Regions from separate parts of the Oerskovia sp. Root918 genome, predicted to be linked through region 4. Evidence: riboswitches for the same ligand, from Rfam matches in the RefSeq annotation. Region 4 holds a riboswitch; each other region holds the start of a gene.
What was found. Region 4 has a riboswitch for thiamine pyrophosphate ahead of thiO (glycine oxidase ThiO). Riboswitches for the same ligand answer to the same signal wherever they lie in the genome.
Positions count from the first base shown of each region.

Region 1: it holds a riboswitch for thiamine pyrophosphate, as region 4 does, so the genes downstream of both, thiC (phosphomethylpyrimidine synthase ThiC) here and thiO (glycine oxidase ThiO) in region 4, are expected to answer to the same signal.
Region 2: it holds a riboswitch for thiamine pyrophosphate, as region 4 does, so the genes downstream of both, ASE27_RS01005 (thiamine ABC transporter substrate binding subunit) here and thiO (glycine oxidase ThiO) in region 4, are expected to answer to the same signal.
Region 3: it holds a riboswitch for thiamine pyrophosphate, as region 4 does, so the genes downstream of both, thiD (bifunctional hydroxymethylpyrimidine kinase/phosphomethylpyrimidine kinase) here and thiO (glycine oxidase ThiO) in region 4, are expected to answer to the same signal.

Region 1 covers NZ_LMJG01000015.1:150,504-157,542, forward strand. Annotated here, with positions in the region: gene ASE27_RS15910 (ABC transporter ATP-binding protein) at 1-78, shown strand, start outside; gene ASE27_RS15915 (ABC transporter permease) at 78-971, shown strand; gene ASE27_RS15920 (sensor histidine kinase) at 1,155-2,645, shown strand; gene ASE27_RS15925 (response regulator transcription factor) at 2,642-3,304, shown strand; gene thiC (phosphomethylpyrimidine synthase ThiC) at 3,407-5,152, opposite strand; TPP riboswitch at 5,143-5,252, opposite strand; gene ASE27_RS15940 (hypothetical protein) at 5,846-7,039, opposite strand, start outside.
Region 2 covers NZ_LMJG01000001.1:224,719-231,757, reverse strand. Annotated here, with positions in the region: gene ASE27_RS19590 (ABC transporter ATP-binding protein) at 43-1,446, opposite strand; gene ASE27_RS01010 (iron ABC transporter permease) at 1,446-3,155, opposite strand; gene ASE27_RS01005 (thiamine ABC transporter substrate binding subunit) at 3,161-4,252, opposite strand; TPP riboswitch at 4,311-4,436, opposite strand; gene ASE27_RS01000 (DUF4235 domain-containing protein) at 4,606-4,875, shown strand; gene ASE27_RS00995 (serine hydrolase) at 4,943-6,364, shown strand; gene ASE27_RS00990 (YdeI/OmpD-associated family protein) at 6,445-6,882, opposite strand.
Region 3 covers NZ_LMJG01000011.1:384,992-392,030, forward strand. Annotated here, with positions in the region: gene pheT (phenylalanine--tRNA ligase subunit beta) at 1-1,180, shown strand, start outside; gene ASE27_RS09360 (SDR family NAD(P)-dependent oxidoreductase) at 1,185-2,033, shown strand; gene ASE27_RS09365 (YceI family protein) at 2,255-2,923, shown strand; gene ASE27_RS09370 (hypothetical protein) at 2,949-3,317, opposite strand; gene ASE27_RS09375 (DUF389 domain-containing protein) at 3,422-4,402, opposite strand; gene ASE27_RS09380 (HEAT repeat domain-containing protein) at 4,436-5,263, opposite strand; TPP riboswitch at 5,405-5,505, shown strand; gene thiD (bifunctional hydroxymethylpyrimidine kinase/phosphomethylpyrimidine kinase) at 5,497-7,039, shown strand, end outside.
Region 4 covers NZ_LMJG01000016.1:133,533-140,571, reverse strand. Annotated here, with positions in the region: gene ASE27_RS21220 (hypothetical protein) at 1-6, opposite strand, end outside; gene ASE27_RS18245 (glycosyltransferase family 4 protein) at 146-1,309, shown strand; gene ASE27_RS18240 (DUF2314 domain-containing protein) at 1,314-2,006, opposite strand; gene guaA (glutamine-hydrolyzing GMP synthase) at 2,207-3,784, opposite strand; gene thiE (thiamine phosphate synthase) at 3,858-4,478, opposite strand; TPP riboswitch at 4,686-4,763, shown strand; gene thiO (glycine oxidase ThiO) at 4,770-6,080, shown strand; gene thiS (sulfur carrier protein ThiS) at 6,164-6,475, shown strand; gene ASE27_RS18215 (thiazole synthase) at 6,552-7,039, shown strand, end outside.

The sequences.
Region 1 (7,039 bases), on a different contig from region 4:
CTCACCGACCTCGTCCGGGGCGAGTCCCTGGAGGACTTCTACCTGAACCTGACCGCCGAGACAGAAGGAGTGCGCTGATGTTCCGCGCCGAGCTGCTCAAGCTACGCACGACCCGCACGCCCTGGATCCTGGGGATCGTCGCCCTCGCGGGCATGGTCCTCGTCCAGGCCCTGACCATCGCCCTGCCGCGCGTCCTGTCGGGCCTCGAGGGCCTGGGTGGCGGTGCCACCGTGGGCCTCCAGGCCTCGCCCGAGCTGACCGCGGACCTCGCCCCCGACCTCACCGGACTGACCGACCTGGGCGCGGCACCCGTGCAGCGCGCGATGCTGGACCTGCTGGGCAACGGCCCCGCGGGCTCGGGCTCGGCAGGCGTGTCGGTCATCTGCATGCTGCTGCTGGGCGTCCTCGCGGTCACGACCGACTTCCGCACGGGCGGCATCGTCCCTACGGCCCTCGTGGTCCCGTCGCGGCTGCGCATCCTCGGGGGCAAGGCGGGCGCGACCGCGGTCGTCGCGCTCGTGACCGGCGCCGCGCTCGCGGTGCTCACGGCCCTGGGCCTGTTCGTGGCCGTCGCGTCGACACCGGGCGCTCAGCTCATGGTCGGCGCGGGCGACGTCCTGGGCGTGTGGGGGCGTGGGCTCGTGGTCCTCGTGCTGTTCGCGTGGCTCGGGCTGGGCATCGGGACGCTGATCCGCGGGCAGGTCGCGGCGATCCTCGTCGTCGTGGGGCTCGTGGTGGTCGAGCCGTTGGTCCAGGCCGCGGTCCTGCTGCTCTCGGGGGGCACGTCGAACGCCGCGGCATGGCTGCCGCTCGGGCTGGGGTCGCTCGCGTCGACCGGCCAGAGCGCGACGTCGGTCCTGGGCGGCCTCGCCCCTCTGGGCGTCGGGGCCGCGGTGCTGGGCCTAGCCGCGTGGGTCGCGGTCGCGCTCGGGTCGGGCGCGGTGACGTTCCGTCGCCGCGACCTCGTCTGACGTCTTGCCCCGGAGGGGCGGCCCGTCGGGCGCCACGGCCACGTACCGTGGTGCCCGACGGCGCCGCTCCCCCGGTGGGCGGGTCGCCTGGGTGCGGGGCACCTGAGCCGGGGCCTCCCCGCTCCGGTGAACCCGCACGCCGCTCTGCCCGACCGCCCGACCGCCCGACCCGAGAGGCCCCCCGTGCTCGACACACTGCACCGCCGTCTCGCCGCGGTCGGCATCCGTACCTCGACGGGTCGCGACGCCCTGCTGGGCGTGGTCGTCGCGGTCCTCACGGTCGGCTTCCTGCTGGCCGTCGAGCGGGTCGCCCTGACGGACCTCGGCATCGTGGTCGAGGGCGGGCCCGACTCCCTGCGGTTCTCGACCGGCGGGCGGGTCGCCGCGATCGTGCTCGTCGTCGCGCAGGCCATGGCGCTCACGCTGCGCCGTCGGGCCCCTCTGCTCGCGCTCGCGCTGACCGTGGTGGGCCAGGTCGCTCTCGTGCCCGTGCTTCCCGCCTTCGTCTCGTTCCAGGCGCCCGCGACGCTCGTCGCGGCCTACTCGGTCGGTGCGTACGCACCGCGCCGCACGGCCCTGTGGGCGGCCGCGGCCGCAGCGGGCGTGCAGGTCCTGCTGAGCTTCGTGCTCGGCGGGCCCGTGCCGATCACCTCGACGGGTCCCGTGCCGGTCGCGGTCCAGGTCTGGGGCGGCCTCGCGTCAGCGCTCCTGACCTACGTGGCCTCGGCGCTCGTGGGTGCGTACGTCGGCACGCGCCGCGAGCTGTTCGCCCAGCTCCAGGGGCGCGTGGCCCAGGCAGAGCGCGAGCGCGACATGCTCGCGGCGCAAGCCGTCCTGGAGGAGCGCGGCCGCATGGCCCGCGAGCTGCACGACGTCGCCGCGCACCACCTGTCGGGGATCGTCGTCCAGGCGGCCGCGGCCGAGCGCCTGGTCGACCGCGACCCCGAGCGCGCCAAGGAGTCGATGCGCTGGATCCGCACCCAGGGGCGCGAGACGCTCGACAACCTGCGCCTGGTCGTCGGCATCCTGCGCAGCTCGTCGCAGGCCGGTCCCGGCGAGCCGGGCGAGGACGCCCCGGCCGCACCGCAGCCCACGCTCGACGACGCGGGCGAGCTGCTCGACCTCGCACGCAGCGCTGGCGCCGAGGTGCGTGACGTCCGTCGAGGCTCGCCGTTCGGGCTCTCCCCCGCCGTCCAGCTCACGGTGTACCGCGTGCTCCAGGAGGCGCTGAGCAACGCGCGCCGTCACGCCCCGGGGCGCGCGATCGAGGTCGTGACCGACTACCAGCAGGCCGCGCTCGTCCTCACGGTGACCAACAGGTTGCCGGTCGCGGCGATCTCGGGCGGCCGGACCGGTCGGAGCGCGGGCCGTGACCTCGATGCGCGCGAGGGGCACGGTGCCCCGGCGGCCGCTGCGGTGTCCGACAGGTCGACCAGCGCGACGGCCGTCGCCCAGGCCGCGCCCGGGCACGGCCTCATCGGCATGACCGAGCGCGCGACCCTCGTCGGCGGGACCCTCAGCGCGGGCCCGGTCCCGGGCGACGGCTGGCGGGTCCGGCTCACGGTCCCCCGGCCCGCAGCGGCCGAAGCCGCCGCTCCCACCCCCACCATCCCCGAGCGCTCGGCGACGTCCTCGGACGAGCCGTGCTCCGCCGTCGGGCAGGAGGCCCCATGACCCGAGTGGTGCTGGTCGACGACCAGGCCGTCGTCCGCGCAGGCTTCACCGTGATCCTCGAGAGCGAGGGCTTCGAGGTCGTGGGCGAGGCGGCGAACGGCTCGGACGCCGTGCGCGTCGCGCGCCGCGAGCGCCCCGACGTCGTGTGCATGGACGTGCGCATGCCCGGTGGGGACGGCATCACGGCGACGCGCGCGCTCGCGGGGCCCGGCGTCGTCGACCCGGTCCCGGTGCTCGTGGTGAGCACGTTCGACCTGGACGACTACGTGTTCGGCGCCCTGGAGGCCGGGGCGAGCGGGTTCCTGCTCAAGGACGCCGAGCCCGACGTGCTGGTCGACGCGGTGCGGCGCGTGGCGTCGGGCGAGGGTCTCGTCGACCAGACGCTCACGCGGCGCGTGATCGACGAGTTCGCCCGACGGCGGTCCCCCGCCGCGCCCGACGAGGTCGCCTCGGGCCTGCTCACCTCGCGCGAGCACGACATCCTGGCGCTGCTGTGCCGGGGGCAGTCGAACGCCGAGATCGCGGCGACGCTCTACCTCGAGGCGAGCACCGTGAAGTCGCACCTGAGCCGCATCATGACCAAGACGGGCATGCGCGACCGCGTCCAGCTCGTGGTGTGGGCGTACGAGCACGGGATCGCGGCGCCCGGCACGAGCTGACCCCGCCCGACCCCGCTGAGTGCGGAGTACTTGTCGCCGATCGGCTCGTTCGACGACAAGTACTCCGCACTCAGCGGTCGGGCAGGTGGCCGAGGCAGCGGCTCAGCTGCCCGCGACCGGCAGGTAGACCCGGCCGCCCGCGTCCGTGAACTCGCTCGACTTCTCCGCCATGCCGGCCTCGATCGCCTCGACCGACGTCAGGCCGTTCTTCTCGGCGTACTCGCGCACGTCCGCGGAGATCCGCATCGAGCAGAACTTGGGCCCGCACATCGAGCAGAAGTGCGCGGTCTTGGCGGGCTCGGCCGGCAGCGTCTCGTCGTGGAAGGCGCGGGCGGTGTCGGGGTCGAGGGAGAGCGCGAACTGGTCGTGCCAGCGGAACTCGAACCGGGCACGGGACAGCGCGTCGTCCCGCAGCTGCGCACGCGGGTGCCCCTTGGCCAGGTCGGCGGAGTGCGCCGCGATCTTGTACGTGATGACCCCCGTCTTGACGTCGTCACGGTCGGGCAGCCCCAGGTGCTCCTTGGGCGTGACGTAGCAGAGCATCGCAGTCCCGGCCTGGGCGATGATCGCGGCCCCGATCGCGGACGTGATGTGGTCGTAGGCGGGCGCGATGTCGGTCGCGAGCGGGCCGAGCGTGTAGAACGGCGCCTCCTCGCACAGCTCCTCCTCGAGGCGCACGTTCTCGACGATCTTGTGCATGGGGACGTGCCCCGGGCCCTCGATCATGACCTGCACGCCGTAGGACTTCGCGACCTTGGTCAGCTCACCCAGCGTTCGCAGCTCAGCGAACTGGGCCGCGTCGTTGGCGTCCGCGATGGACCCCGGTCGCAGGCCGTCGCCGAGCGAGAACGTGACGTCGTAGTCGCGCAGGATCTCGCACAGCTCCGCGAAGTGCGTGTACAGGAACGACTCCTGGTGGTGCGCGAGGCACCACGCGGCCATGATCGAGCCGCCGCGGGACACGATGCCCGTGACACGGCGCGCGGTCAGCGGGACGTAGCGCAGCAGGACGCCCGCGTGCACGGTCATGTAGTCGACGCCCTGCTCGGCCTGCTCGATCACGGTGTCGCGGTAGATCTCCCACGTGAGCTTCGCGGGGTCCCCCTTGACCTTCTCGAGCGCCTGGTAGAGCGGCACCGTCCCCACGGGGATCGGGGAGTTGCGCAGCACCCACTCGCGGGTCTCGTGGATGTCCTTGCCCGTCGAGAGGTCCATGAGGGTGTCGGCGCCCCAGCGCGCGGCCCACACCATCTTCTCGACCTCCTCCTCGATCGAGGAGGTCACGGCCGAGTTCCCGATGTTCGCGTTGATCTTCACGCCGAACGCCTTGCCGATGATCATGGGCTCGATCTCGGGGTGCCGACGGTTGGCCGGGATCACCGCCCGGCCACGCGCGACCTCGTCGCGCACGAGCTCGACGTCGACGCCCTCGCGGGCAGCGACGAAGCGCATCTCGTCGGTCACGACCCCGGCGCGCGCCCAGGCGAGCTGCGTCCGGGCGCCGCCCGTGCCGCGCTCGGTGGGGACGGCGTCGGGCCGGAGCCAGGACGCCCGCAGGGCGGGCAGGCCGCCCGCGAGGTCGAACGCCGCGGGGTCGTCCGACTCGGTGTAGGGGCCAGAGGTGTCGTACAGGTCCAGGTGCTCGCCGTTGCTCAGGAGCACGCGGCGCTCGGGGACGCGCAGGTGCTCCGCGCCCGGGACCGGGTGGTGGACCTTGGCGGACCCCGCGATGGGTCCGGTCGTGATGGTGTGCGCGGACGACCCGGTGGTCGCGGCGGGCACGGTGGGTGCAGCTGGTGCAGCGGCGGCGGGCCCGGTGGTTGTGGGCACAGCGGTCTCAGAGCTCATGGCTCTCTCCCTACGTCGGCATGATCCGAACAGGTTCGAACGGTCGGCGGCGCTGAGCCGCCCTCTCAGCTCGCTGCTGCGAGCTCCCGTGGGTGTGTGGAGTTGTGGGTCGTGCTGGTGGTGCGGTGGTGCTGGGTCGTGCGGTCGTCACCGTAGCGCACGGCGCCGGGCGTCGGCGCACCTGTCCCGCGTTCGGCGCTCACGGCCTCACTGCTCGAGCAGCGACCTCGGTGATCTGTCCGTCCTCGGCGATCGTCCTCACCAAGTCGACGTCCGTCGCCTGCCCGAGCGCGAGGACATCCGGTACCCACTGACCCTCGTCGGCAACAGGCGCCGCCGAACAGCCAACCACCAGCACACTCAGCAGGCCAGTGGCGACGCCAGCCAGGCCGACCTGCATCGCAAGGTCGGCCTGGCCAGAACAGATCGGGTTCGCTCAGTGAACCACGTCGAGGTAGCGGTAGGTGATCAACGAGGTCGTGATCGTGCCGGTCTGAGAAATGCTCCTTGCAGATGCCCACCCGCCATAGACCGTTGCACCGCTGCCGGTCGCGGGGTTCTTCCATGACATTCCTGCTCGCGCGCTCGAGCAAGTGTCGTTCCTCACCTTGGAACGCGTGGGCGACTCTACGGCTGTTCCTCACACCCGAGCCCACCGTCCCGGCCCCTCACGAATCTTGCAGCTCTCTGTACTCACCTCTCCTTGAAGTACTTGAAGAGGTGCTTCTCGCGGGTCGTGAGCGCCCCGGCCACGGCCCCGACGAGCACCGCTCCTGCTCCGGCGAGGACGGTCCGCATGCCGATGATCCAGGTGCTCACCTGGTCGGTGGCGAGCCCGTCACCTCCGGCTCCCGCGAGCCACCACAGCGCGGGGACGGTCACGACGATCCCGGCACCGGTCCAGGCGGCGGTCTCGAGGAGCATCTGCCAGGTCAGGGCGGCACGCGGGACCCGGGCGTGCAGGGCCGCGGCGAGCTCGAGGCGGCGCAGCCGTATCGCGACGTATCCCAGGGCCAGGCCCAGGGCGGCCGTGGCGATCGGGGTGGGCTCGGTCAGGCGGCCGGAGAACTCGGCGCTCGCGTCGTAGGTCGCACCGAGCCGGCCGTTGAGCTGCTTCTGGGTGGGTTGCACCTCGGAGGACGGGTCGGCGACGACAGTCGTGCGCAGGAGCGTCGCGGTCTCGGGGTCGACGGGCCAGATCTCGACCCAGCACGAGTCGAACAGCCCCGTGGCGGGTACGGGAGCGACGGCTGCGTAGCCCAGGGCGCGGTCGCGTCCGTCGTCGGGGTACGGGTAGACCGCGCCGAGCCGCGCGGGCCCGGTGGTCGTCGCGATCGAGTCACCGGGGACCGCGCCGAGCGCCTCGGCCAGGTCCGCGGACAGCCACAGGCCCGCCCCGGCGACCCGTCCGCGGTCGAGCGCGCCGAGCAGCCCAGGGGTTGCTTCGAGGCCGGTGAGCTCGCTCGAGGGGAGGTTGAGCGCCCGCAGCGGTTCCCCGGTCCGCAGGGCGCCGGCCGCGTTGACGCCGTCGACCCTGGCGAGGGCCTCGCAGCGTGCCCCGTCGACCTGCCCGGTAGCCTCGAGGATCTGCACGCTCGCGCCCGCGTCACGGTACTCGCGGGCTCCCTCGATAACGCCGACGATCGCCCGCACGTCGACCGCGGCCAGCGCGCCGACGACCACCACGAGCACCGCCGCGAACAGGGTCGCGCGGGTCGTGCCGGTCGCGACACTGCGCCACGCCTCGGACACCACGGACGCGGCCCGCATCGTGCGAGTCCGTCCGGCCCGTGCAGGTTCCCCGCCGTGCCCGACGGCGCCGCTCACCTCCGCGCGGGGGTGCGCTCCGTCGTCGGGCAGGGTGGGGGCGTCGAAGCCGAGGCTGGC
Region 2 (7,039 bases), on a different contig from region 4:
GTGCCGATACCGGGTGCCTGTCGGCACACCACGTCCGCCGGGCTACGAGTCCGCCGGCACCACCGCACAGCCCGCGAGGTCGAGCGCGACCCGGACCCGCTCCCCCGGTGCGGGGGCGAACGAGTGGTGCGTGGCGCCGTCGGGCACGGGTGTCGCCGACGGCATGCCGAGCGCGACCACGCGCTGCGGGCCGGCCCCCAGGTCGACGTCGACCGTGACCTCGGTGCGTCCGCGCCGGAAGGCGCTGCGGACGACCGTGCCGTTCGCGGACCATGCCCTGGATGCGTTGTCAGAACCACCCCGGTCCATACCCCGACCACGTTCTGACAACTCATCCGTGGCGTGGGCACCGGGTGCGGCCGTGGCGTGGGCACCGGGCACGAGCACGAGCCCTGTCGGGCCGATCGCGAGCAGCTCACCACCCGCCGCCGAGGAGTTGTCAGAACCACGCCGCTCCATACCCCGGCCACGTTCTGACAACGGATCCGCGGCAAGAGACCTGTCAGAACCACCCCGCGGCATACCCCGGCCACGTTCTGACAACCGATCAGCCCCACGAGCCGCCTCGGAGCCCCCCACAGATCCCACCGACCCCAGCGCCACGAACGCCTGGTACCCCAGGAACTCCGCGACCCGCCGCGACGCGGGAGCGCGCCACAGGTCCTCGGGAGCCGCGACCTGGAGCAGCCGGCCGGCGTCCATGACGGCCACGCGGTCGGCCACGGTGAAGGCCTCGTCGTGGTCGTGCGTCACGAACAGCGCGGTGGTCCCGGTCGCGACGAGCGCCGCGCGCAGGTCGGCTGCGAGCCGGTCGCGCAGCCCCCGGTCGAGCGCCGACAACGGCTCGTCGAGCAGGAGGAGCTGCGGCTCGGGTGCCAGGGCGCGCGCGAGCGCGACGCGCTGGCGCTCGCCACCGCTCAGCGTCGCGACGGGCCGCTGCGCGTACCCGGCGAGCCCGACGACGTCGAGCAGCTCGGCCACCCTGCCCGCCGCCGCGGACCGCTTGAGGCCCGCCATCTGGAGGCCGAACGCCACGTTCCCCGCGACGTCCCGGTGCGGGAAAAGCTGCCCCTCCTGGAACATGAGCCCGAACCCGCGCCGGTGCACGGGCACGCCCGCGAGGTCGCGCCCGTCCCACGCGATGCTCCCGCCCGCGACGGGCTCGAGCCCCGCGACGGCGCGCAGGAGGCTCGACTTGCCGCAGCCGCTCGGCCCCAGCAGGGCGAGCACCTCGCCCGGTGCGAGGTCGAGGCTCACGCCGCGCACGGCCGTGGTCCCGGGGCCCTTCGAGGAGGCCGGGTCGGGGTAGTGCACGACGACGTCGCGCACCGTGAGTCCTCGGCCCGCCGTGCTCCCGCTCGGGTCGTGCGGCACGTGCGGCACGTGCGGCACGTGCGGCTCAGCCGAGCCGTCCGTCGTTCGCTCCACCACCGTGGCTCCGTCCATCAGAACTCTCCTGCCGAGCGGTCGCCGCGCAGGCGTTCCGCCACCATCATCACCGTTGCCGTGAGGACCGCGAGGACGACGCTCGCGGCCAGTGCCATGCCGTAGTTCTCCGCCCCGGGCCGGCCGATGAGCCGGAAGATGACCACGGGGAGCGTGGCCGCGTCGGGCCGGGCCAGGAACGACGTCGCCCCGAACTCGCCGAGCGACACCGCGAACGCGAACCCGATCGCGAGACCCAGGGACCGGGCCGCGATGGGTCCGTCGACCGCGGCGAACACGCGAGCGGGCGACGCCCCGAGCGTCGCTGCGGCCTCGCGCAGCCGCGGGTCGATCGCGCGCAGCACGGGCAGCACGGTCCGGACCACGAGCGGGATCGCGACGACCGCCTGCGCGATGGGCACGAGCAACCCCGAGGTCCGCAGGTCCACGTCGATCCCGAGCGGCTTGTCGAGCGTGATGAGGAACCCGAACCCGACCGTCACGGCCGAGACGCCGAGCGGGAGCATGAAGACCGAGTCGAGCGCGCTGATCGCCCGACGACCCGTGCGCGACCGAGGCCGTCGCGAGACGACGAGCGCGACGAGCCCGCCGATCACGACCGCGAGCAGCGTCGCGATCGCGGCGGTCCGCACCGAGTTGGCCGTGGCCTCCCACACGGTCACGCTCAGGGCGTTGCGGCCGCCGGTCGTGCCGAGGTTCGCGTAGTTCGCGAGGCTCCAGCCGTCGGGGGTCTGGAACGAGCGCACGAGGAGGTTGACGAGCGGCAGGGCGATCAGGCCCAGCACGACGACGGCGGTCACCGCGAGCGGGACCGCGTCGGCCCGCGGGCGCAGCGGCCGGGCCGCGGACGTCGCCGCGGAGAGGTTGAGCGCGCGCTCGCGCCGGGCGCGGGTCCGGTTGGCCACGCTCAGCGCGACCACCACGACCACGAGCTGCACGACCGAGAGCACCGCGGCCGCGCGCAGGTCGAGGAACTGGGTCGTCTGGATCCAGATCTCGGTCTCGATGGTCCCGTACTGGACCCCGCCCAGGACGAGCACGACACCGAACGCCGTGGCGCAGAACAGGAACACGATCGACGCGGCCGACGCGATGGCCGGGGCCAGCGACGGCAGCGTCACGGACCGGAACGCCCGCCAGGGCGAGGCCCCCAGGGCGCGGGCCGCCTCCTCGGCACGCGGGTCGAGGTGCTCCCAGAGCCCGCCAACGGTCCGGACCACGACCGAGTAGTTGAAGAAGACGAGGGCCAGGACGATCGCCCCGAACGTCCCGTCGAGCCGCAGGAACCCGAGCAGCCCGCCCTCGACCAGCAGGGAGCGGAACGCCACTCCCACCACGACGGTCGGCAGCACGAACGGCACCGTCACGAACGCCCGCAGGAACGTGCGCCCCCGGAACCGGCACCGGTAGAGCACGTACGCGCCGGGCACGCCGAGCAGCACCGAGATCACGGTGCCGAGCACGCCCTGCCACAGCGTCAGCCCGATGATCCGCCAGGTCCGCGGCTCGGAGAACACCTCGGCGAAGCCGGAGAGGTCCAAGGAGGCGCCGGCAGCGTCCTGGGTGACGAACCCGCGCGCGATGAGCGTCACGACGGGCCACGCGAAGAACACCCCGAGGAAGAGCAGCGGCAGCCCGGCGGCGAGCCCCCACAGGAGGACCCGCCCGCCGCGCTGCACGGCCGCGGGCAGGCCGCGGCTCACGGGCATCGTGCTCAGCCGATCACCGTCGACGTCCACGCCTTGATCCACTCGTCGCGGTGGGCCGTGATGTCGGCGGGGGCGACCTCGAAGGGCGACGGGGACAGGGGCGCGAACTCGGCCCAGCCCTCGGGCAGCTCGGTGTCCGCGTCCGCCGGGTACATGTACATGTTGTCGGCGATGTCGGCCTGGAACGCGTCGCTCACGAGGAAGTCGACGAGCTTCTTGGCGCCCTCGGGGTTCTTGGCCCCGGTCAGCACGCCCGTGTACTCGACCTGGCGGAAGCACGTGTCGAGCAGCGCGCCCGTGGTGGTCTCGGTACCGTCCTCGGTGACCGTGAACGCGGGCGACGTCGAGTAGGACAGCACGAGGGGGCGTGGGCCCTTGCCCTCGGAGCCGGAGAAGTCGACGTAGTAGGCGTCGGACCACCCGTCGGCGACCTTGACGCCGTTGTCCTTGAGCTTGCTCCAGTAGCCCTCCCAGCCGTCCTCGCCGTAGGCGCCGACGGTCGCGAGCAGGAACGACAGCCCGGGCGACGAGGTCGCGGGGTTGGTCACGACGAGCAGGTCCTTGTACGCGGGCTCGGTCAGGTCGTCGAGCGTCGTGGGCTCGGGGATCCCCGCGGCCGAGAACCAGGCGTGGTCGACGTTGACGCAGACGTCGCCGAGGTCCACGGGGGTGAGCTCGCCGTCGCCCACGGCGTACTGGGTCGCCGAGTCGGCGAGGCCCGAGGGCGTGTAGGGCTCGAGCACGCCCTCGTCGATCGCGCGGGTCGCGAACGAGTTGTCGATGCCGAACACGACGTCGCCGAGCGGCGCGTCCTTGGTCAGGATGAGCTGGTTGACGAGCGCTCCGCCGTCGCCGGGAGCGACCTGCTTGACGGTCAGCCCGGACTCCTTCTCGAACGCGGCGAGGACGTCCTCGCTCACGTTGAAGGAGTCGTGCGTGACGAGCGTGACGGTGCTCGCCTCGGCGCTCGACGAGGTGTCGCCCGCGCCCGTGTCGGTCGTGCCGGCACAGGCCGTGAGGGCCAGCGCGCTGAGCCCGCCGACGAGGCCGAGGCCGATCGTGCGGGCGGTGCCGCGGCGGGTACTGATGGTGTTCATGTGTCCTCCTTGGACGTCACAGGAGGGGGACCTCGCGCACGGGAGGTCCCGTGAGCGAGGCTGGAGAAGCCCGACTTCCTCCACCGGTGCTAACCGGATCAGGTTCGAGGGTCTGCGGTGGTCCGCACTCTCAGCGCCTGTTGCCCGTTGTCTCCGGGCGGTCGGCGCTCCCCTGTCGTTCACCTGCGACTTTACACCGCGGTCCGACGGCGCAGGCAGGGGTCCGGCGTGTGGTCTCGCCCGGGGCGCGCCCCGCCCCGGGCGACGGCTACGGTGGGACCTGAGCTCCGCCGTCGGGCACCTTCACGACGCGCGGCGCGCCCCGCCCGCCTCACCCTCACCTGGAGGTCCACATGGCCGAGAACGAGCAGACCCTCACCGAGAAGGTCGCGACCGTCGCCCTGACGCTGGCCGCGGGCTGGGTCGCGCAGAAGGTCGTGAGCTTCGCGTGGGCCAAGGCCACGGGGCACGACGCCCCCAAGGACCTGGACGACCCCGAGGTCAGCATCATCAGCGCCGTCACCTTCGCCGCGGCCGCTGCGGCCGCGAGCGTGTTCGCCCGCCGTTTCGCGGGGCGCGAGGCCAAGCGCGTCGTGACGCGGCTCGCGGCCCGCGCGTCCTGAGGTCGGGGTCGGGCGGCTCCGGCGGGTCAGCGCCCGCCGCGTCACGGATGTTCCGTAGGGTGTCTCGATGCCCTCCTCTCCTGCCGCCCGACGCCGTCGCTCACCCCTCGTAGGAGGCCTCCTCGTCGTGGGGCTCGCACTGACCGGGTGCTCGTCGTCCGGGAACGGCTCCGAGGTGTCGCCCTCGCCGAGCGTGGCCCCGACCGCGGTCGCGCTGCCGGGCGGCACGGTCGGCAAGGCGGCCGCCTGGGTGCTCGAGGTGCTCAACGCGGACGCGTCCCCCGATGCCGCGACGCTCGATCGGCGGTTCGCCCGGACGTTCCTGGACCAGGTGCCCGCCGCCCAGCTCGTGCCCGTGCTGGACCAGCTCCGCGCGGACCGGGAATGGGTGCCGGTCTCGGTCGACGTCGTCGACGCGGGCGAGAAGCAGGCCGCGCTGACGATCGTCGGGGCGAGCGGGCAGTTCTTCACGATGCAGATCGGTGTCGACGCGGACAGCCGCATCGAGACCCTGTTCTTCGGCCCGGGCGACGACCCGCACCGCGAGCCCGCGGCGAGCTGGGACGAGCTGGGCGAACGCCTCGACGCCGTGGACGCGCAGAGCTCGCTGCTCGTGGCCCAGGTCCTGGACAACGGGACGTGCCAGGCGGTCGAGGAGGCTCCCGGCGGCTCGGACCCGGACGAGGTGCTGCCGCTCGGCTCGATCTTCAAGCTCTACGTGCTGGGCGCGGTGTCGCAGGCCGTCGAGGCCGGGACGCTGACCTGGGACGACGAGCTGACCGTGACCGACGACGTGCGGTCCCTGCCCTCGGGGCAGCTCCAGGACGCGCCCACGGGCACCGCGGTCACGGTGCGCGAGGCGGCCGAGCTCATGATCTCGATCAGCGACAACACCGCGACCGACCTGCTGGTCCAGGCCGTGGGGCGTGACGCCGTCGAACGCGCGCAGGCCACGCTGGGGCACGCCGACCCGTCGCTCAACACCCCGTTCCTCACGACCCGCGACGCGTTCGCGATCGCCTGGGGCTCGCCGTCGCAGGCCACCGGGTGGGCGGCGGCCGACACCGCGGGACGGCGCGCGATGCTCGACGCGCTGCCCGGCGGGCCCCTCGCCGTCGACCCCGCGGGAGTGACCACGCCCGTGTGGCAGGACGACGTCGACTGGTTCGCGACGTCGTCGGACCTGTGCGCCGCGCACGTCTGGTTGCACGACCGCGGCGAGCAGGACCCCGTGGTGCGCGAGGTGCTCTCGGCCAACCCCGGCATCGAGGTCGACACGACGGCGTGGCCCTACGTCGCGTTCAAGGGTGGCAGCGCGCCCGGCGTCCTGGCGGGCTCGTGGCTCGCGGAGGACGCCGCGGGCGACACGTACGTCGTGACCGTGCAGCTCGCGGCCACGGACCCGGCCGTGCTCGCGAACCCGATGGTGCTGGTCGACACCGCGGAGAGCGCGTTCGCGCTGCTGGGTGGGGCGGCGGGCTCGAAGTAGGGCGAGCTGCGCGAGGCCCCCGGGGACCGGGGCTGACCGTCGTCCTGCCCCGGCCCTGCCCGGGATCTCCGTCGTGGGGCCTACGCGCCGGGAGCCAGCTCCGCGACGGCCTTGTCGATCCGCCGCTGCCGGGTCTCGGGGGTCTTGGCGGCCTCGATCGGCTCGACCAGCGCGCGCCGGCGGCTGAACGACAGCCCGTCGAACGCCGCACGCGCCTCGGCCGTGAGCGCTGCCGCGAGGTCGTCGGGCACGGTGACCTCACGCGGTGCGTCGTCGACCTCGATCTCGACGTCCACCTCGTCGCCGCCCGATACCCCGGCGGCCTCCCTGTTCTCCGCGCTGAGCGCGATCATGAACCGCCCCTGGTACGGCGCGACCGAGCTGCGGTAGGTGTGCCCGCCGAGCGTGACGCGCACCGGGACGCGCTTGCCCGCGTCGAGCGCGGCGACCACGTCGTCGGGCACGGGGATGCCGGTGGCCGTCTTGCCGCTCTGGAGGATCGTCGTCCGGAATCGCATGGGCCGAGTTTTCCACCGGCCCGACGACGTCGCGCGCCGACCGCTCGACGCTCGCCCCGCCGTCGGGCCGGGTGGGGCCGCCGGGGGCGGGGACGCCTGGGCCGAGGTAGAACATGCTGCGCGAGGTAGAACGCACCGCGCACTACCTCGCGCAGCA
Region 3 (7,039 bases), on a different contig from region 4:
CGGCTGCACGGTCCGCGACCTCGACGGCGGCACGACCCTCGAGGTCACCCCGCCCACGTGGCGCCCGGACCTGACCGGTGCGGCCGAGCTGGTCGAGGAGATCGCCCGCCTCGTCGGCTACGACAAGATCCCGTCGATCCTCCCGCCGGCCCCGGCTGGCCGTGGGCTCACGACCGCGCAGCAGCTCCGCCGCTCGGTCGCGCGCGCCCTCGCGGAGGCCGGGTTCGTCGAGACGCTCAGCTACCCGTTCGTGAACCCGCAGGCGCACGACGACCTGCGCCTTCCCGTGGACGACGAGCGTCGTCGCGCGCTGCGGCTGGTCAACCCGCTCGCGGACGACCACCCCGAGATGCGGACGAACCTGCTCACGACGCTGCTCGGCACGCTCAAGCGCAACGTGGGACGCGGTAACGCAGACCTCGCGATCTTCGAGATCGGCCTCGTGACGCGCCCGGTCGCCGGTGCGCCCGCGGCGCCGCAGCTGCCGGGCGGCGTCCGCCCGAGCGAGCAGGACCTGACCACGTTGCAGGCCGCGGTCCCGCCGCAGCCGCGCCGCGTCGCGGGAGTCCTCACGGGGCAGCGCGACGCCTCGGGCTGGTGGGGCGCAGGTCGCGCCGCCGACTGGACCGACGCGCTCGCGGCCGCCGAGCTCGTGGCCGACCGTGTGGGCGTGGACGTGGTGGTCGTCGCCGACCACGACCACGCGCCGTGGCACCCCGGCCGGACGGCGAGGCTCGAGCTGTCGGACGGGACCGTCGTCGGGCACGCGGGCGAGCTGCACCCCAAGGTGCTCGAGACGCTCGGCCTGCCCGCGCGGACCGTCGCGTTCGAGGTCGACCTGGACGCCCTGATCGCCGCCGCCCCGGAGCAGCCCGTGCAGGCGGCTCCCGTCTCGTCGTTCCCGCTCGCGAAGGAGGACCTGGCGCTCGTCGTCGACGCCTCCGTGCCGGCCTCGGCCGTGCGCGCCGCGATCGAGGAGGGGGCGGGCGACCTGCTCGAGGAGCTCGCGCTCTTCGACGTCTACACCGGCCCCCAGGTCGGCGAGGGCAAGAAGTCCCTCGCGTTCTCGCTGCGCCTGCGCGGCACCGACCGCACCCTGACCGCGGAGGACTCCGCGGCGGTGCGCGCCGCGGCCGTCGCCGCGGCGCACGAGAAGGTCGGGGCCGAGCTGCGTGGCTGACGTCGTGAGCGTCGCCCCCGCGCGTACCGCCCTCGTCACGGGCGGTACGCGCGGGATCGGCCGCGCGGTCGTGCGGGGGCTCGCCGAGGCGGGCCTGGACGTCGCGGTCCTGGGTCGGGACGCGTCCCGCGTGGACGACGTCGTCGCGGAGGTTCGCGCGCTGGGTCGCCGTTCCGTGGGGCTGGTCGCGGACGTCGGTTCGCCCGCGTCGGTGGACGCGGCGGTCGCGCGCGCCGAGGCCGAGCTGGGCGGGATCGACCTCCTGGTCAACAACGCCGGGCGCATCGATGCCGAGGTCCCGCTGTGGGAGGCGGACCCCGACGAGTGGTGGTCCGTCATGGAGACCAACGTGCGCGGGCCCTTCCTGCTCGCACGCGCGGTCGTCCCCCGGATGCTCGCCCGCGGCGGGGGCCGGGTGGTCGACCTCAACTCCGGTGCGGGCTCGCACGACATGGACGGTGCGAGCGCCTACAACGCGAGCAAGACCGCGCTGCTGCGCATGGGGTCGAACCTGCACCTGTCGGGTCATGCCCGGGGGCTGCGGACGTTCGAGGTCTCGCCCGGGGTCGTGCAGACCGACCTGACCGCGTCCATGGACATGCACGTGGGACGCACCGAGTGGACCCCGGTCGAGCGGACGGTCGAGATGATCGTCGCGGTCGCGCGCGGAGAGCTCGACGCGTGGTCGGGGGCGTTCGTCCGGGTCACGCACGACTCTCCCGAGTCGCTGCGAGCCGCGTCCGCCGCCGCCTCCGGCTCGACGGACAGCGTGCCGGGACCGGACGCGCGTCGGTTGCGCGTGACGCGGTTCGGTGACGACGACCCGATGCCGGGGACGCTCCCGGCGCGCTGAACCCGGGCCGCTCGCTTCCCGCGAGCGATCAGAAGGGCCGTTGCTCCTCCGGGAGCAGCGGCCCTTCTCGTCGTCCTCCGTGGTCGGGAGGTGGCCAGGTTCACCCTGCGAGTAGTTGAACTTTCTACTACTCATGGGGAATGCTCGAGGGGCACACCGACCCGGTCGGTGCGGACACCGCCGTTCTGCACCTGCGAGAACGAGCGAGAGGCCCTGCCCGGATGACGATCGACCACCCGACCCGGTTCTGGAACGGCATGACGATCCCGGATGCGGGGACGTTCCTGCTGGACGAGGCCCACAAGCGGGTCGGGTTCCTCGGCAAGCACATGATGGTCTCGCCGGTGCGCGGTGAGCTCACGCGTGCGAGCGCCACGATCGTCGTCGGGGCCGACCCCCTCGCGTCCACGGTCTCCGCGACCATGGACGCGACGAGCCTCACGACCCACCACGACGAGCGCGACGGGCACCTGCGCAGCGCCGACTTCCTGGACGTCGAGCGATTCCCGACCGTCGAGTTCCGCAGCACGTCGGTGCGCTGGCAGGGCCCGCAGGACGACGCCATGCTCAGCTGGGCGCGCCTGCGCAACCGTTCGCCCGAGCGCTCCGAGGTCCCTGCGGCCAGGATCCAGGGGGCCGGTGCGGGGCACTTCGTCGTGAGCGGGCTGCTCACGATCCGGGGCGTGACCCTGCCGATCGATCTGACCATGCAGTTCGGCGGGGCGCGGCGAGACCCGTACGGCCGCGACATCTTCGGGTTCAGCGCCTCGGGCACGTTCGACCGCGAGGCCTACGGGCTCGTGTGGAACGTCGTGCTGGAGACCGGCGGGCTGCTGGTGGGCAAGAAGGTCGAGATCGAGATCGCCGGCGAGGCGATCCGGCAGGACTGAGCGACTGTCGCTCGTCGCGCGTTGGTCAGGAGTGGCGGCGTCCGCGGGACGCCCCGAACGGACCACCCACGAACAGCCCCAGGCCGAGCACGAACCCGAAGTCGTACCAGTTCCCGTTGTTGTGGACCTCGTAGATGTTCACCGTGTCGGTGAACAGCGAGATCACGAAGGTCACGGGCACGATGATGCCCTGCCACAGGCCCAGCCAGAACCCCGCCGGGCTGCCGTCCGCGGTGGGCGTCCCGACGTCGGGGTTGGGCCCAGGCGCGCACGCGGAGAGGACGAGGGCCGCGCCGACCAGTGCCACGGCGAGGACAAGCCGTCGACGGCCGCGGTCCGGAGCGACCTCCGAGCGGGGCCCAGGCGAGACGTCGTTCCCGTGCGTCGAGCTCATGACCGGCCTCCTCGTCGTGGGGCCGTCCTGGCCCACCTCCAGGATCCGCCGAGCATCGCGCGGGCTCAACCGGGCGGGCTCAACCGGGCGTGGCAGTCGGGCCGTCAGCCCGTCGCCGGCAGTCGCCTCGTCCCACCGATCACGAGCGTGACGTCGACGTCGGCGAGCCCCGCCTCGTCGAGCGCTGCGCGCAGGGTGGCGGCATCGGCCTCGGGGGCCGGGCCGATCGCTTCGATCCTCAGGACCGACCCGCTGAACGAGATCCCGGTGATCGTCCAGCTCTCCTGCTCGGCCCACGCCTGGGCCACAGGGGCCGCGGCGATCTTGTCCGCGTTCTGCCGCAGGACGTGCTGGCTGATGGTGCTGAGGGGAACCGCGACGAGGAGCAGGGCAGCGGCGACCGTGACGAGGCTCGCGCCTCGCAGGGGGCCGACGAACCGCTCGGTCTCGCCCGCGGCCGTGCGGACCTGGAAGAGCAGGAAGACGATCGTGCCGGTCGCGATGATCGCCGCGACGTTGGTCGCGAACAGCAGCAGCGCCCCCAAGGCCTGGTTCGGGGCCCCGGACTCGAGCGTGAGGCCGACGACCGCGAGCGGCGGGACGAGAGAGATCGCGATGGCGACGCCCGGCAGGGCGTCCGACACGTCGGCGCGCACCAGGGCGAACGCACCGACGGCCCCGGTCGCGAGCGCCGCGAGCAGGTCGATGAGCTGGGGCGTCACGCGGCCTGCGACCTGGCTGTTGGTCGCCGCGACGATCTCGATCGGGACGAACAGCCCGACGACGTACCCGGTCGCGACCACCCCCGCGGCGCCCGCGACGACCAGGAGCGCCGACGAGGTCAGGTTCCTGTGGTCGTTGAGGACGATCGCGAGCGCGGTCCCGACGATGGGCGTCATGAGGGGCGCGACGATCATGGCGCCGATCACGGTGGCCGTGCTGTCGGCTGCGACGCCCGCCGACGCGATGATCGCGGCGAGGATCAGCAGGGTCCAGAACGTGGCCTGACGTGACCGGGAGGACGGCCCCTCGCTGATGAACAGCGCGGACGTCATCCGCTGGACGTCGGCCGTGGTGACGCGCATGCTGCCTCCCGGGGCGTCTGAGTGTCCCCAGCATCACAGGGGGTCGGCGCTCGCGCTCGGTGTACCGGTGCGGACACGGCCCACGCGCTGCCAGGTCTTCAGGGACTTGCGTGCCGCGCTCGCGACCGTGCTGCCGTTCGCGATGGCCACGGTCTCCTCCGCAGGGTCTGCTGCGACGTGGAGCAGCCGCTCGTGGACACGCTCGCTCCCGGTTCTCCCGAGGGCACGGACCGCCCAGTACCGGGTGTGGACGTCCGGTGCGCACGCCTGGTCGAGGAGCCAGACCGACTGGTCGGGGTCGATCGAGCCCAGGGCGTTCGCCACGTACCCCAGGAGCGGGAACCGGTGCTCGACGAGCTCGCGGCGCAGCGCGTCGACGGCGTCGGCACCCCCGAGACCGGCCAGCGCTCCGGCCGCGGCCTCCCGCACGACGTGCTCGGGGTCGCCGAGCCGGGCGACGAGGTGCGGCACTGCCTCGTGCGCGTCCAGGTCACCGAGCACCTCGCAGCCGACACTCCGCTCGGAGGTGACGGGGGAGCCGAGCAGGGCGAGGGCGTAGGGGACGGCTCCCCGGAATCCCGCCCGAGCGCAGGCTGCCGTGAGGTACCAGGTGGCCGACACCCCGGACTCGAGGGCGCGCATCATCGCCGGTTCGAGCGATGGGTCCGCGAAGGCGTAGAGGCGGTTGAGAGTCCGCTCGAACGTGCCGATCGGGTATCGCTCGACGTGCAGCACGACGTCGCGCAGGGCGTCGACGGCGCCCTGGTCGTCGTTCATGGCTCGCTCGGCGGCGTCGTCGACCGCGTCCTCGTGGACCTCGGGGTCCGGGTCGAGGAGCCCGGCGACCAGGTCGTCGGTCATCGCGAGGCCGAGGGGCGCGAGCGACGCCGGCGAGCGGGAGCGGAGCGAACCATGCGGTGAGCATAGAGGCGGGCGACGCCTCAGGTGCCGCCACCAGGCGGACCGCCGCCGGCAGGACGCCCCTCGCCCGCTAGAGTTCCCTGCAATGACACGGGGTGCCCGCTCCCACGAGCCGGGCTGAGAACACACCCGTCGAACCTGATCTAGCTAGCACTAGCGAAGGGATGTCGGCAATGTCGCTTGCTGCCACCGCACCTGTCCTGCCCACCCCCACCCCCGCACCTGCGCCGGGGACCCGGGGTGCGACCGAGCACGGCGTGTCGCCGGGGGCCGAGGCCTCCCGCCCCCGCGTCCTGTCCATCGCGGGCACCGACCCGACGGGAGGTGCCGGGATCCAGGCCGACCTCAAGGCGTTCGCGGCGCACGGCGCGTACGGCATGGCGGTCACGACCGCCCTGGTCGCGCAGAACACGCACGGCGTCCGCACGGTCCACGTCCCGGGTGCGGACTTCCTCACCGAGCAGCTCGACGCGGTCTCGGACGACGTCACGATCGACGCGGTCAAGATCGGCATGGTCGCCGACGAGCCGAACGCACGCGCGATCGCCGCGTGGCTTCGTCGTGTGCAGCCGCCGTTCGTCGTGCTCGACCCCGTCATGGTTGCCACGAGCGGCCACCGCCTCCTCGACGAGGAGGCCGAGCAGGCTGTGCGCGAGCTGGTCGCGCTCGCCGACCTCGTGACCCCCAACCTCCCCGAGCTCGCCGTCCTCGTCGGCGAGCAGGCCGCGACCACCTGGCCCGACGCCCTCGCCCAGGCGAGGCGCCTGCACGCGGCGAGCGGCGCCGTCGTGCTCCTGAAGGGTGGTCACCTCACCGGGGAGGAGTCGCCCGACGCCCTGGTGGGCGCGCGCGGGCCCGACGACGTCACGACCTTCGCGGCGGCCCGCATCGACACCGTGCACACCCACGGGACCGGGTGCTCGCTGTCGGCGGCGGTCGCCGCCCTGCGTCCCCGACGGGACGGCTGGGAGAGCGCGACGCGCGACGCGAAGACCTGGTTGACCGGCGCGCTGCGGGCCGGGGGAGCGTTGGCGGTGGGCACGGGCCGCGGACCCGTCGACCACCTGGCGCACCTGCCCACGCTGGGCAGGCAGGTGTTCTCCGAGGAGGCCTGGGAGCGGATCGAGGGGTGGCGCGAGGCCGTCGAGAGCATGGGGTTCGTGCGGGCGCTCGCGGACGGGAGCCTCGCCGCCGAGGACTTCGGGTTCTACCTCGCGCAGGACGCCGCGTACCTCGCCGAGTACTCGCGCGTGCTGTCGCGGGCGAGCCAGCTCGCGCCGACGCCCGAGGCCCGGCAGTTCTTCGCGGGGGCGGCAGTCGAGTCGCTCGAGGTCGAGCAGGCGCTGCACCGTGACTGGTTGGGCGAGCACGTCGGGATGGACCGGGGGGCGGTCGAGAGCGTCGACCCCTCTCCCGTGACCGCCGCCTACACCAACCACCTGCACGCGGCGTCGAACGGGTCGTACGCGGAGACCGTCGCGGCGCTGCTGCCGTGCTACTGGCTGTACTCGTACATCGGCGACGTCCTGGTGCGCCGGGCGGGGGACCTCGACGGGCATCCTTACGCGCGCTGGATCTCGCTCTACGGCGACCCGGCCTTCCAGGAGGCGACACGCACCGCGTGCTCGTTCGCCGACGAGGCCGCGCGCTGGGCCTCGCCCGCCGAGCGCGAACGTATGCTGCGCGCGTTCGAGCTGTCCTCGATGCACGAGTACC
Region 4 (7,039 bases):
GGACATTGCGGTATCCCTCCCCGAGCCGGACCTTTGGTGTCAACGTAGCGACGTTTCGTCGTTTCCGCCGGACGAAAGGTCTGTTCGACGTCGAAACGGCGCACGCACGGGCAGGTCGGACACCGCGTGATGGGAGAATCCGGGGGTGAGGATCACCCATGTGACGGACTGCTACCTGCCCCTTCTCGGCGGCATCGAGACCCAGGTGAGCCGCCTCGCGGCCCAGCAGGCCGCGGCGGGCCACGCCGTCGAGGTGATCACCACGACGCCCGCGGCGCGGGGCGAGCACGGGGTGAGCACCGAGGTGCACGACGGCGTCACGATCCACCGCGTCGCGGCCCGGATCCCCGGTGGCTACCCCGTGCACCCTCGCGCTGCCCACCACGTGACGCGCCGCCTGCGCGCGTCACGGCCCGACGTCGTGCACCTGCACATGGGCGTCCTGACGCCGTCGGTGCAGGCGTCCCTCCACCCCGTCGCGCGGCTCGGGCTGCCCGCGGTCCTGACCGTGCACAGCGTGTGGGGCTCGGCCGAACGCTGGTTCGCGGCGCTCGACCGCGTCACGCACTGGTCGCGTCTCCCGATCCTGCTGTCGGCCGTGAGCGAGCTGACCGCGGCCCCGCTGCGACGCATCGCGGGGCCGGGCGTGCCCGTCGAGATCCTGCACAACGGGCTCGACCTCGACGAGTGGGCCGTGCCGCGCGTCGAGAGGGGCGCGCGCGGCGAGGGCAAGGCCGTGCACGTCGTCGCCGCGACCCGGTTCGCGCCGCGCAAGCGGGTGCTCCCCCTGCTCGAGTCGATCCGGCAGGCCGTCGAGCGACTCCCCCACGATGCTTTGTTCGCGACGATCGCGGGCGAGGGACCCGAGCTCGACGCGGCCCGACGGTTCGTCAAGGAGCACGGGCTCTCGTCGACGGTCAGCCTCCCGGGGCGCCTCGGAGCGCACGAGCTCAAGCGCCTCTACTCGCGCGCCGACGTGTTCCTGGCACCGGCGGTCCAGGAGTCGTTCGGCATCGCGGCGCTCGAGGCACAGGCAGCGGGGCTCGCCGTGGTGACCCGCAAGGAGTCAGGGGTGGCCGAGCGGCTCACGGACGGCGTCGACGGGCTGCTCGCCGCCGACGACGCCGAGATGACGGACCAGATCGTGCGGCTCGTGACGCAGGACGGCCTGCTCGACCGGATCGTCGCGCACAACCGCGAGGTCCGGCCGTCGAGCGGATGGCCGAGCGTGCTGGCGGACGTCGAGAAGGCGTACGAGAAGGCGGCGGCGTACCGCGAGGAACGGGTGGGGCGCACCGCGCGGGACTGACCGGTCAGCCCGTGGGTCGGGTGTCCAGGTCCAGGACGTGCCGGCGCTCGAACTCGACCCGGTCGCCGGCGAGCAGGCCCACGACGGCGGCCGGGTCGTTGTCGAGCACGCCGACCATGCGATCGCCGTCGACCTCCGTCACAAGCACCCACATGCGCTCCCCGATCCCCTCGTCGGGGAGGAACACGAGCTTGGCAAGGGTTCCGGGGATCACGCCCGACGTGTCCTCGGGGACCTGGTACGTCCGGGGGTGCTGCACGTTCCAGGCGACGACGTCGCGGAGCGACCACGGCTCGGGGTCCGGCCGTGACCCGGGGCCGCCGTCCTCCGGAAGGTCTCTCAGCATCCCGTCCTGCTTGCGGTCGAACGTGCCGTCGCCCAGCATCTGCTCCACGATCCGGGTGCTGTACGGCCCGAGGACGGCCCACGGCCCGACCGTGCCGACGCGGGTGGCCCGGATGGCGACCTGCGCCCGACGGAGCGGGAGCCTCGCGAGCCCGGGATCGAGCACGAGCACGTCCTGGAAGTGCACGAGCACGGGCTGTGACGTGTCGGGCTCGACCGCAGCGAGGTACGTCCATCCGTCGCGCCACCGGACGACCCGGGTCACCGGCAGCCCGAGCTCCAGGACCTCGACGCTCGAGACCACGAGCTCGTCGAGCGCGGGAACCTGCGACCGCCGGGAGCGGCCGAGCATCAACGGTCCACGACGAGGCGAGGGCGGGCTGCGCGAGGGTCCATGACGGGCAAGGTACCGCAGGACCGGCAGGCCGTCCGCATGTGGCGCGCTCCGCCGTCGGGCTCCCGTCCACCCCGGACGAGAACGGCCCAGGAACGCCGAAGGGCCGGCCCCGCAGATTCCTCTGCGCGGCCGGCCCTTCACGGCTCAGCGGGAGGTCACTCCCACTCGATGGTGCCCGGCGGCTTGCTCGTCACGTCGAGCACGACGCGGTTGACGTCCTTGACCTCGTTCGTGATGCGCGTCGAGATGATCGCGAGGACGTCGTACGGCAGGCGCGTCCAGTCCGCGGTCATGGCGTCCTCCGAGGAGACGGGGCGCAGCACGATCGGGTGACCGTAGGTACGGCCGTCGCCCTGGACGCCTACCGAGCGGACGTCGGCCAGGAGCACCACGGGGCACTGCCAGATCTCGTCGTCCAGGCCGGCCTTCGTGAGCTCCTCGCGCGCGATCGCGTCCGCTGCGCGCAGGATCTCCAGGCGCTCGGCCGTGACCTCGCCGACGATGCGGATGCCGAGCCCGGGGCCGGGGAACGGCTGACGGGCCACGATGACCTCGGGCACGCCGAGCTCGCGGCCCACGGCGCGCACCTCGTCCTTGAACAGGGCCCGCAGCGGCTCGACGAGCGAGAACTGCAGGTCGTCGGGCAGGCCGCCCACGTTGTGGTGGCTCTTGATGTTGGCCGTGCCCTCGCCGCCGCCGGACTCGACGACGTCCGGGTACAGCGTGCCCTGGACGAGGAACTTGACCTCACCACCGTGATCGCCCGCGTCCGCGACGATGTCGCGCGCCGCCTGCTCGAACGCGCGGATGAACTCGCGGCCGATGATCTTGCGCTTGGTCTCGGGGTCCGAGTGGCCCGCGAGCGCGGCGAGGAAGCGCTGCTTCTCGTCCATGACGACGAGCTTGACGCCCGTGGCCGCGACGAAGTCGCGCTCGACCTGCTCGACCTCGCCCGCGCGCAGCAGGCCGTGGTCGACGAACACGCACGTGAGCTGGTCGCCCACGGCCTGCTGGACGAGGGCCGCGGCGACCGAGGAGTCGACGCCTCCGGACAGGCCGCAGATGACGCGCGCGTCGCCGACCTGCTCGCGGATGAGCGCGATCTGATCGGCGATGACGTTGCCCGGGGTCCAGTCGCCGGCGAGGCCCGCGCCCTGGTACAGGAAGTTCTCGAGAGCCTTCTGGCCCAGCGGGGAGTGCTTGACCTCGGGGTGCCACTGCACGCCGTAGAGGCGACGCCCGGTGTCCTCGAACGCTGCGACCGGGGAGCCGGCCGAGGTCGCGAGGACCTCGAAGCCCTCGGGGGCCGCGTGGACGGCGTCGCCGTGGCTCATCCAGGCGGTCTGCTGGTCGGGCGAGCCCGCGAGCAGCGCACCGGCCTGGCAGACCTCGACGGCCGTGCCGCCGTACTCGCTGAGGCCGGTCTGCGCGACCGTGCCACCGAGCGCCTTGGCCATGGCCTGGAAGCCGTAGCAGATGCCCAGGACGGGCACGCCGGCGTCGAACAGCGCGGGGTCCACGAAGGGCGCACCCTGCGCGTACACGGACGAGGGACCACCGGACAGGATGATCGCTGCCGGGTTCTTGGCGAGCATCTGCTCGACGGTGAAGGTGTGGGGGACGATCTCCGAGTACACCTTGGCCTCACGCACGCGACGCGCGATCAGCTGGGCGTACTGTGCGCCGAAGTCGACGACCAATACGGGCCGGGGGGCTGAGGGGGTGGGTGTCACCAGCCCAGGATAGTTGGCTCGGCGCCGATCCCCGGCATCGGTCCACGACGTGCGACGGGGATCACTGCGCGCGTCAGGCGGGCAGCCGTCCGCGCAGCTCGCGAGCGGCCCGCTCGGGGTCGGCCGCGCCCGTGATCGCACGCACCACGACGATGCGCTCGGCCCCCGCGTCGAGCACCTCGTCGAGCCGCGCGGCGTCGACACCGCCGATCGCGAACCACGGCGTGGTCGGCGCCGTCGCGGCGACCTGTCGCAGCAGGTCGAGCCCGACGGCGTCGCGCCCCGGCTTGGTCGGCGTCGCCCAGAGCGGTCCCACGCAGAAGTAGTCGACCTCGGGATCCGCCTCGGCGGCCGTGGCCTGGGCGAGCGAGTGCGTCGAGCGGCCCAGCAGCGGGCCCGCACCCAGGAGCGACCGCACCGCGGGCACGGGCAGGTCGCCCTGACCCATGTGCACCACCGGGGCTCCCGTCAGGAGGGCGACATCGGCCCGGTCGTTGACCGCCCACAGCGCCCCGTGCTCGGTCGCGACGCGCGCGACGACCTCCTGCAGCTCGAGCTCGCGCGCGACGTCGAGCCCCTTGTCGCGGAGCTGGACCACGTCGACCCCGCCCGCGAGCGCCGCGTGCAGGAAGTCCTCGAGGTCGCCGCGCTCCTCGCGGGCGTCGGTGCACAGGTACAGCCGGGCCGCCCGCAGGCGCTCGACGGCCGCCGGGCGGGCCCGCCCGGCAGGAGCCGTGGGGCTGGTGCGCTGGGGCGAGGTGTGCTGTCGGGGCTCGGCGTCGCCGGTCGGAGCAGTGGTCACGGCGCCCAGGATAGGCGCGGCCCGCCCGGGACACGGTCGCGGCGCAGCCCGTGGGCACGCCCCGAGCGTGGCCGGCGTGCGTTGTAGGGTGGCCGCGAAGCACGGGAGCCCCGCACGGGGCTGAGAGGGCGAGAGCCGACCGTCGAACCTGATCTGGGTCATGCCAGCGAAGGGAGCGAGCGCATGTGCGCAGCCCTGTCCACCGACCACCCCGCCCTGCCCGCGCGTCCGCCGGGGCGCGACGGGAGCCTGGGGGGCGCGGCGCCGTCGGGCCCCGTGAGGCGCGTCGCGCCCGGCGACCGGACGACGATCACCACGCCCGACGGCGCCACGGACGTCCTCGTCGTGGGCGGCGGCATCGTGGGGCTCACCGCGGCCTGGCGGGCCTCGCGTGCTGGCCTGCGCGTGACCGTCCTGGACCCGGCCCCGGGCGACGGCGCGACCCACGCCGCGGCCGGGATGCTCGCGCCCGTGACCGAGGCCGACTTCGGCGAGGAGACCGCGCTGCGCCTGGGCGCCGACTCGGCGGCACGGTGGCCAGCGTTCGCGGCCGAGCTCGAGGCGGACTCGGGGCTCGACGTCGGGCTGCGCGCGACCGGCACGCTCACGCTGGCCTACGACGGCGACGACCTGGCGCTCGGGCGCCGCGTGCGCGCGCTCCAGGAGGCCTGGGGGCTCGACTCGACCGAGATCTCGGTCGCGGCGGCGCGCGAGCGCGAACCGCTCGTCGGGCCGCGCGTGGCCGGTGCGTTCTGGGCACCGGGCGACCATCAGGTCGATCCCCGCGCGGTGCACCGCGCGCTGACCGCGGCTCTCGCGCGGGACCCGCGCGCCGCCGTCGTGCGCCGCCGGGCGGTCCGGCTGCTGCGCGCGTCCGGACCCGGCTCTCCCGTGACCGGGGCGCTCGACGACGCGGGCGTCGAGCACCGCGCGGGGACCGTGGTCCTCGCGGCGGGTGCGGACTCGGGGGACCTGCTCGCGGACGTCCCCGAGGTGTGCGCCCCGACCCGTCCGGTGAAGGGGCAGACGCTGCGGCTCGACGCCCCCGCGTGGTTCACGCTCGACCACGTGGTGCGAGGGATCGTGCAAGGGCGTCCGGTGTACGTCGTACCGCGTACGCCCGGGCCCGGCGGGCACCGCGAGGTCGTCGTCGGCGCGACGAGCGAGGAGCACCCCGACGACCGGCGCGCGACCGCGGGCGGCGTCTTCGCGCTCCTGCGCGACGCGCGCGCCCTGCTGCCCGGGCTCGACGAGCTGGCCCTCGTCGAGGTCACCCCGCGCGTGCGCCCGGGCACGCCCGACAACCTGCCGTTCCTAGGGCCCACCACCGTCCCCGGCCTGGTCCTCGCCACGGGCCACTACCGCAACGGCGTGCTGCTCGCCCCCGTCACGGGGGCAGCGATCGACGCGGTCCTGACCGGCCAGCCGCTGCCGCCCGCGGTCGCGGCGATCGACCCCCTGCGCTTCTCGCCCACCCCTACCCCCGCGAGATAGAGGGCTCGCGTCGAGGTAGCGGGGTGGGGCCCTCTACCCCGACGGCACACCTCTACCTCGGCTCCCACCTCCCGGAGGACCACATGACCCACCCGACTCCCCCGTCCACGACGACCGGCGCGCGGCCGACGACCCCTCCCGCAGGCATCACCGTGCACCCGCGCTCGACCGCGAGCGCCCTCGTCAACGGCGAGCCCTACCCGCTCACCGCCCCCACGACCGTCGCAGCGCTGGTCGCCGCGCTCCTGCCCGAGCTCGTCGGGGACACCGGGGACGTCCCCCGCGGCGTCGCGGTCGCGATCGACGACGCCGTGCTCCCCCGCAGCACGTGGTCGTCCACGACCCTGCGCGACGGCGACCGTGTCGAGGTCGTCACGGCGGTGCAGGGTGGTTGACACCAGGCAGGACACGGACCGCGCACCCGACGACTCCCTGGTCGTCGCGGGCGTCCCCCTCGGCTCCCGCCTGGTCATGGGCACGGGCGGCGCGGCCAACCTGCTGACGCTCGAGGACGCCCTCGTGGCGTCCGGGACCGCGCTCACGACCGTCGCGGTGCGCCGCGTCGCGCGGGTGCGTCCGTCGGGTGGCGCGGGCGGCGACGGGGGTGCGGGCGAGACCGGCATCTGGGGCCTGCTCGACCGCCTCGGCATCCGCGCCCTGCCCAACACCGCGGGCTGCTTCTCGGCCAAGGAGGCAGTCCTCACGGCCCACCTCGCGCGCGAGGCCTGCGGCACGGACTGGGTCAAGCTCGAGGTGATCGCCGACGACGTGACGCTCCTGCCCGACCCGATCGGGCTCGTCCAGGCCGCCGAGACCCTGGTCCGCGACGGCTTCACGGTGCTGCCGTACACCAACGACGACCCCATCCTCGCGCGCCGCCTCGAGGACGTGGGGTGCGCGGCCGTCATGCCGCTCGGTGCGCCCATCGGGTCGGGGCTCGGCATCCTCAACCCGCGCAA